Regions from separate parts of the Streptomyces sp. NPDC102258 genome, predicted to be linked through region 2. Evidence: predicted binding sites of a transcription regulator. Region 2 holds the regulator's gene; the other holds the start of a gene.
The links. The regulator HspR, encoded in region 2, represses chaperone genes until heat shock. The targets are predictions, from matches to a motif close to TTGAGNNNNNNNNNCTCAA.

Region 1 (3,403 bases), on a different contig from region 2:
GGCCTGCGCGACATCGCCCTGGACGGCCCCCCGACGGCTTCGCACACCCTCCACGGCACCGAACTCCCCCCGCCCCGCATCCGCGAGGCCCTGCTGGCCTCCCCCAGGGTGATAGCCCTCCTGGACCCCCCGGACCAGCCCCAGGACCCGTACCCCCCGGAAGCCGCCAAACGCGACACCCTGACCACGGCCTTCGACCGCTGCTCGGTAACCCAGGTCAGGGGCGCCCGCGTGGCGGTGTACGCGAAACGGGGGGGTTGCGGGTGAGGGGGGTTGCGCCCCGCCCCAGACGGCTCGCCCACACAGCAGACCGCATCGCCCTCCCCGCCTCCCAGCGCCCCCCGGCCCGCAGGCGCCCGGCGCTCAGGCGGTCGGCGCGGGTACCGCCGCCTCTGCGGCGCGGCTGACCGGTTCCCAGGAGGCCCAGGTGGCCATGCGGCGGCGGGCGATGTCGAAGGCCAGGTCGTAGACCATGCTGCCCAGCAGCAGGCGCAGCGGCGGTTCGTCGCTGTCGACCAGGGTGAGCAGGGCGCGGGCGGCGAGTGCCGGGTCGCTGTCGACGGAGCCCTCCGCGAACTGCTGCTCCAGTTCCGCCCGCAGCGGGGCGTACGGCTCCTGCGGGGTGGTGGCGTGCATCGCCGTGTAGAGGTCGGTCCAGTAGCCGCCGGGCTGGACGATGCTCACCTTCACCCCGAAGCCGGCCGCCTCCATGGCGACGGCCTCGCTCATCCCCTCCAGGGCGCACTTGCTCGCGCTGTAGAGCCCGGTGCTGGGGAAGCCGCTGAGGGCGCCGATGCTCGATATCTGTACGAGGTGTCCCGCGCCCTGTCCGCGCAGGACCGGCATGACGGCCTGGGTCACCCACAGCGCGCCGAAGAAGTTGACCTCCAGCTGGGCGCGGGCCTCGGCCTCGGTGAACTCCTCGACCATGCCCATGGTCAGCGTCCCGGCGTTGTTGACGACGACGTCGAGCCGCCCGAAGTGGCGTACGGCCTCGGCGACGGCCGCGAAGACGGCGTCCCGGTCGGTGACGTCCAGGGGGAGGGGCAGCACCCGGCCGGGATGGGCGGCGGCGAGTTCCTCCAGCGGCTCGGTGCTGCGGGCGGCGACGGCGACGCGGTCGCCGGCGGCCAGGGCCGCGTCGGCGAAGGCCCGGCCGAGGCCGCGGCTGGCGCCGGTGACGAACCAGACCCGGCCGGTGTCGGCGGATGGAGTGCGCATGGGTGGGCTCCCGTCGTCGTAGTGTGCAAGACGAGACGGTTCGTCTTGGTGGTTGTCAGTGTGCCTCTGGGGGTGATCGTCAGTCAAGACGGTTCGTCTCGGCGCGTCAGGGGGCCGGGGCGGTGGTTCCGTGGCGTGGCGCTGGTTGCTCGTGCCGCAGGCCAGGCAGACGAGCCAGTCCCGCAGTCCGCCGTCCTCGTGGCGCCAGGGTTCTGCGGCGACGTTTCCCTCGTCGCCGCAGAACACGCACACCTCCTCCTCGCCGACCAGCCGCCGCATCGGCCTGAGCGGGCCGTCCTCCGGGTGCTGGACGCCGAGCCGCAGCTCGTTTCCCCGCGGGGCGGGTGTTCGCCCCCGGCGAACGCTGGTTGGGGAACATTGGGCGGCGCACATGCATTGAGTCGGCATAGCTCAACTTCACTGCCGGAGGGAAGATCATGGCTTCGACGTCCGTAACGCTCACCCTGCCCGTGTTGCCGCTCGACGACGAGGTCGTGCTGCCCGGAATGGTGGTACCGCTGGACCTGTCCGACGCCGAGGTGCGCGCGGCCGTGGAGGCGGCGCAGGCGGCGGCCGGGACCGGTAAGCCCCGGGTGCTGCTCGTGCCCCGCGTCGACGGCACGTACACCGGCACCGGTGTGCTCGGGACCGTCGAGCAGGTCGGCAGGCTCTCCGACGGGGACCCGGGAGCGCTCATCCGCGGCCGCGGCCGCGTCCGTATCGGCGCCGGGACCACCGGCCCGGGGGCCGCGCTGTGGGTGGAGGGCGAGACCGTCGACGAGACGGTGCCCGATCCGCTGCCCGGCGCCGTCACCGAGCTCGTCAAGGAGTACAAGGCCCTCGCCACCAGCTGGCTGAAGAAGCGCGGCGCCTGGCAGGTCGTGGACCGGGTCCAGCAGATCGAGGGGGTCTCGGCGCTCGCCGACAACTCCGGGTACTCGCCGTTCCTGAGCGTCGCCCAGAAGGTAGAACTGCTGGAGACCGCCGACCCGGTCACCCGCCTCAGGCTCGCCGTCAAGGCGCTCAGCGACCACCTCGCCGAGCAGGACGTCGCCGAGTCCATCGCCAAGGACGTCCAGGACGGCGTCGACAAGCAGCAGCGCGAGTTCCTGCTGCGCCGCCAGCTCGAAGCCGTCCGCAAGGAACTGCGCGAACTGAACGGCGAGAAGGACGGCGAGGAGTCCGACGACTACCGCGCCCGCGTCGAGGCCGCCGACCTGCCCGAGAAGGTGCGCGAGGCCGCCCTCAAGGAGGTCGAGAAGCTGGAACGGGCCAGCGACCAGTCGCCCGAGGGGTCCTGGATCAGGACCTGGCTCGACACGGTGCTGGAGCTGCCCTGGAACGAGCGGACCGAGGACGAGTACGACATCCGCGGCGCCCGTGCGATCCTCGACGCCGAGCACGCCGGGCTCAGCGACGTGAAGGACCGCATCACCGAATACCTCGCCGTGCGCAAGCGCCGCTTCGAGCGGGGCATGGGCGTCATCGGCGGGCGGCGCGGGGGCGCCGTCCTGGCGCTGGTCGGGCCTCCCGGCGTCGGAAAGACCTCCCTCGGCGAGTCGGTGGCCCATGCGATGGGCCGCAAGTTCGTCCGCGTCGCCCTCGGCGGCGTACGGGACGAGGCCGAGATCCGCGGCCACCGCCGTACGTACGTCGGCGCGCTGCCCGGCCGCATCGTGCGGGCCATCAAGGAGGCCGGCTCGATGAACCCGGTCGTGCTCCTGGACGAGATCGACAAGGTCGGCTCCGACTTCCGCGGCGACCCGGCGGCCGCGCTGCTGGAGGTGCTGGACCCCGCGCAGAACCACACCTTCCGCGACCACTACCTGGAGGTGGAGCTGGACCTGAGCGACGTGGTGTTCCTGGCCACCGCGAACGTGCTCGAAGCCATCCCCGAGGCGCTCGCCGACCGCATGGAGCTCGTCCGCCTCGACGGTTACACCGAGGACGAGAAGGTCGTCATCGCCCGCGACCACCTGCTGCCCCGGCAGCTGGAGCGCGCCGGGCTGGCCGCCGACGAGGTGGTCCTGGAGGAGGACGCCCTGCGCAGGCTGGCCGGGGAGTACACCCGCGAGGCCGGCGTGCGCACCCTGGAGCGGTCCCTCGCGCGGCTGCTGCGCAAGGTGGCCTCGCAGCACGAGCTGGGCGAGCGCGAGCTGCCCCTGCGGATCGGCGCCGGGGA
Region 2 (3,403 bases):
CGCCCGCCGCCAAGTCCGAGTCGGCGGAGGGCGAGAAGCCGTCCGACAAGGACCAGGATGACCCCGAAAAGGGCTGACGCGACACACGTAGGGAACCGAGAGGAGGGCCACCGGGGATGAGCACGAAGGACTTCGTCGAGAAGGACTACTACAAGGTCCTCGGTGTCCCGAAGGACGCCACCGAGGCCGAGATCAAGAAGGCGTACCGGAAGCTCGCGCGCGAGTTCCACCCGGACGCCAACAAGGGCGACGCCGCGGCCGAGGAGCGCTTCAAGGAGATCTCCGAGGCGAACGACGTCCTCGGCGACGCCAAGAAGCGCAAGGAGTACGACGAGGCCCGCGCCCTGTTCGGCAACGGCGGCTTCCGCCCCGGTCCGGGCGGGGCCGGCGGCTCCTTCAACTTCGACCTGGGCGACCTCTTCGGGGGCGCCCAGGGCGGGGGCGGCGCGGGAGCCGGCGGCTTCGGCGGCGGCCTCGGCGACGTCTTCGGCGGCCTGTTCAACCGGGGCGCCGGCCCGGGCGCGGGGACCCGTGCCCAGCCGCGCCGCGGCCAGGACGTCGAGTCCGAGGTGACGCTCTCCTTCACGGAGGCGGTGGACGGCGCGACCGTCCCGCTGCGGATGTCCTCGCAGGCCCCCTGCAAGGCCTGTTCCGGCACCGGCGACAAGAACGGCACCCCCCGGGTGTGCCCGACCTGCGTCGGCACCGGCCAGGTGTCCCGCGGCAGCGGCGGCGGCTTCTCGCTGACCGACCCCTGCGCGGACTGCAAGGGCCGCGGCCTGATCGCGGAGACCCCCTGTGACGTCTGCAAGGGCAGCGGGCGGGCCCGCAGCTCGCGGACCATGCAGGTCCGCATCCCGGCGGGCGTCTCCGACGGCCAGCGGATCCGGCTGCGCGGCAAGGGCGCTCCCGGCGAGCGCGGCGGCCCGGCGGGCGACCTCTACGTGGTCGTCCGCGTGGACAGCCACCCGGTGTTCGGCCGCAAGGGCGACAACCTCACGGTGACGGTCCCGGTGACCTTCACGGAGGCCGCGCTGGGCGCCGACATCAAGGTGCCGACCCTGAACGGTCCGGCGGTCACGCTGAAACTCCCCCCGGGCACCCCCGGCGGCCGTACGATGCGGGCCCGCGGCAAGGGCGCCCTCCGCAAGGACGGCACCCGCGGCGACCTGCTCGTCACGGTGGAGGTGGCGGTGCCGACGGACCTGTCCGACAAGGCCCGCGAGGCCCTGGAGACGTATCGCGACGCGGTGGGGTCCGAGGACCCGCGCGCCCTGCTGTTCGAGTCCGCGAAGGGAGCATGACATGGACGGCCGTCGACGACAGACCCGTTTCGGCAGTGGTGCCTACCAGCTGACCGACGAGACCCCGGTCTACGTGATCTCGGTGGCCGCCCAGCTCTCGGGCCTGCATCCGCAGACCCTCCGCCAGTACGACCGGCTCGGCCTGGTCTCCCCGGACCGCACGGCCGGCCGCGGCCGGCGCTACTCCGCCCGGGACATCGAACTGCTCCGCACGGTGCAGGCGCTGTCCCAGGACGAGGGCATCAATCTGGCGGGAATCAAGCGGATCATCGAGCTGGAGAACCAGGTGGCCGCGCTCCAGCAGCGCGTCGCCGAGCTGTCCAGCGCGGTGGACGGGGCGGCCGCCGCCCTCAAGGCCCGCGAGGCCCAGGTGCACGCCTCCTACCGGCGCGACCTGGTCCCGTACCAGCCGCCGCAGCCGGGCAACGCGCTGGTCGTCTGGCGCCCCAAGCGCCCGCTGGACTGACGCGCGCCCCCTCCCGTACGTACGAAGGCCCCGCCCGGAATCCCGGGCGGGGCCTTCGTACGTACGGGGGGTGTCCGAGGCCCTGTGCGGCCCTCTCAGGCCTCCGGAAGGTCCGGGGGGCCCTCGGTGTGCAGGATGCCGGACTGGGCGATGAGATAGCCCAGCTGGGCCCTGCTGCCGCTGCCCAGGGCGGTGGCCAGCCGGGCGATGTGGGCGCGGCAGGTCCGTACGTTCATCCCCAGCCGGCGCGCGATGGCCTCGTCCACGTGCCCCTCGATCAGCAGCTGGGCGATGGAGCGCTGGACGCCGGAGATCCCGTCGGGCATGTGCGTGTACGTGACCTCGTCGCTGAGCGGCACGGCCCGCCGCCACAGCTGCTCGAACACCTTGATCAGGTAGTCGACCAGCCCGGGATGGCGCAGCTCCAGCGCCACCCGCCGGTCGTCGCTGACCGGGATGAAGGCCACCGTGCGGTCGAAGACGATGAGCCGCTCGATCAGCTCCTCCAGGGTGCGGATCTCCACCTTGCCCGCGGAGATCCGGTCCACGTAGGCGAGCGTGCCCTGGCTGTGCCGGGCGGTGTGCTGGTAGAGCGTGCGGATGCTGACCCCGCGGTCGATCAGCGGGGCGTCGCGCTCCAGGGCCTCGCTGAGGGCGTAGGAGGGGCGGGCGCCGCCCGGCTGGACCGTCAGCATCTCCGTGTGGCACTCGGCCGTCGCCAGGTCCAGGGCCGCGTTGATCTGGTCGAACCCCTCCAGCACGGTGATGGCGTGGGTGTTGGCGGGGTTCTGCGCGCTGATGGTCAGGAACGGCTCGAATGCGTCGGTAAGGTCGATCGCACTGCGCCGCCGGTCCTGGATCTCGCGCTCCAGCGGGTGGAGGCGCTGCGCCAGTGCGACGGCGGGCGGAACCGCGCGGAGCTGGTTCGCGTCATCCGGGTCGGGACGCAGCAGAGCGAATTCCAGCAGGCAGGGAACGTTTTCCACCTCGCTGCGCGGTACCCGTCCGGTGCTCAGCGCCGCCGCGTAGAGCCGGGCCCCCTCGTCGCACATCGCCGTCACGGGGTGGGGATGTGTCGGGTTTGTGTCGCTTATGGGCAAATCTCCACCCCCCAGGGTCCTGAACATGCAAGAACATGATGCATCGTCCCTGTGGCCGTAACGTGCCTGAATGAGCCATGGTCTGACATGCGGGGGAGAGGATTCCATCAAGTGAGGACGAAGCCGACCATGTACAAGAGAATGCTTCGCTCGGCGCTTGCCGTTGTTTTCTCCGCTGTTGCGGTCTTTGGGGCAGTCGGCGCTGTCAACGGCGACGCGGGGGGTGCTCTGGCCGACAGCGGTTGGAACGTCGCGCCGACGGACAGCGGTACGAACGCCAGGCCGGCCGGCAAGGCGGACAGCGGCTGGAACACCGTGGCGGACGGTGAGCTCGACAGCGGTTGGAACGTCGTGCCGACCGTCCAGTCCGACAGCGGCTGGAACACCGCGCCCGTGACGGCCGCCTGATGACCCCCGACGACCGCGACTTCCGACGTGAGATGGCTTCCGCCTACCGGTCCGGCTGGCAGTTCATCGACCTTGCGACCGCCATCCCCTACACGGGCGACTCGCTGATGGTCACCCTGTTCGGC

Region 1: lon (endopeptidase La) is a predicted target of HspR. The motif match lies at 1,618-1,636, and genes of this name have one in related genera.

Annotation. Positions count from the first base shown of each region.
Region 1 covers NZ_JBVJLO010000004.1:259,661-263,063, reverse strand. The annotation lists gene ACZ6ZT_RS09140 (glycosyltransferase family 39 protein) at 1-267, shown strand, start outside; gene ACZ6ZT_RS09135 (SDR family NAD(P)-dependent oxidoreductase) at 364-1,221, opposite strand; gene lon (endopeptidase La) at 1,659-3,403, shown strand, end outside.
Region 2 covers NZ_JBVJLO010000007.1:98,777-102,179, forward strand. The annotation lists gene grpE (nucleotide exchange factor GrpE) at 1-77, shown strand, start outside; gene dnaJ (molecular chaperone DnaJ) at 117-1,304, shown strand; gene ACZ6ZT_RS14180 (heat shock protein transcriptional repressor HspR) at 1,306-1,770, shown strand; gene ACZ6ZT_RS14185 (helix-turn-helix transcriptional regulator) at 1,866-2,897, opposite strand; gene ACZ6ZT_RS14190 (hypothetical protein) at 3,000-3,278, shown strand; gene ACZ6ZT_RS14195 ((2Fe-2S)-binding protein) at 3,278-3,403, shown strand, end outside.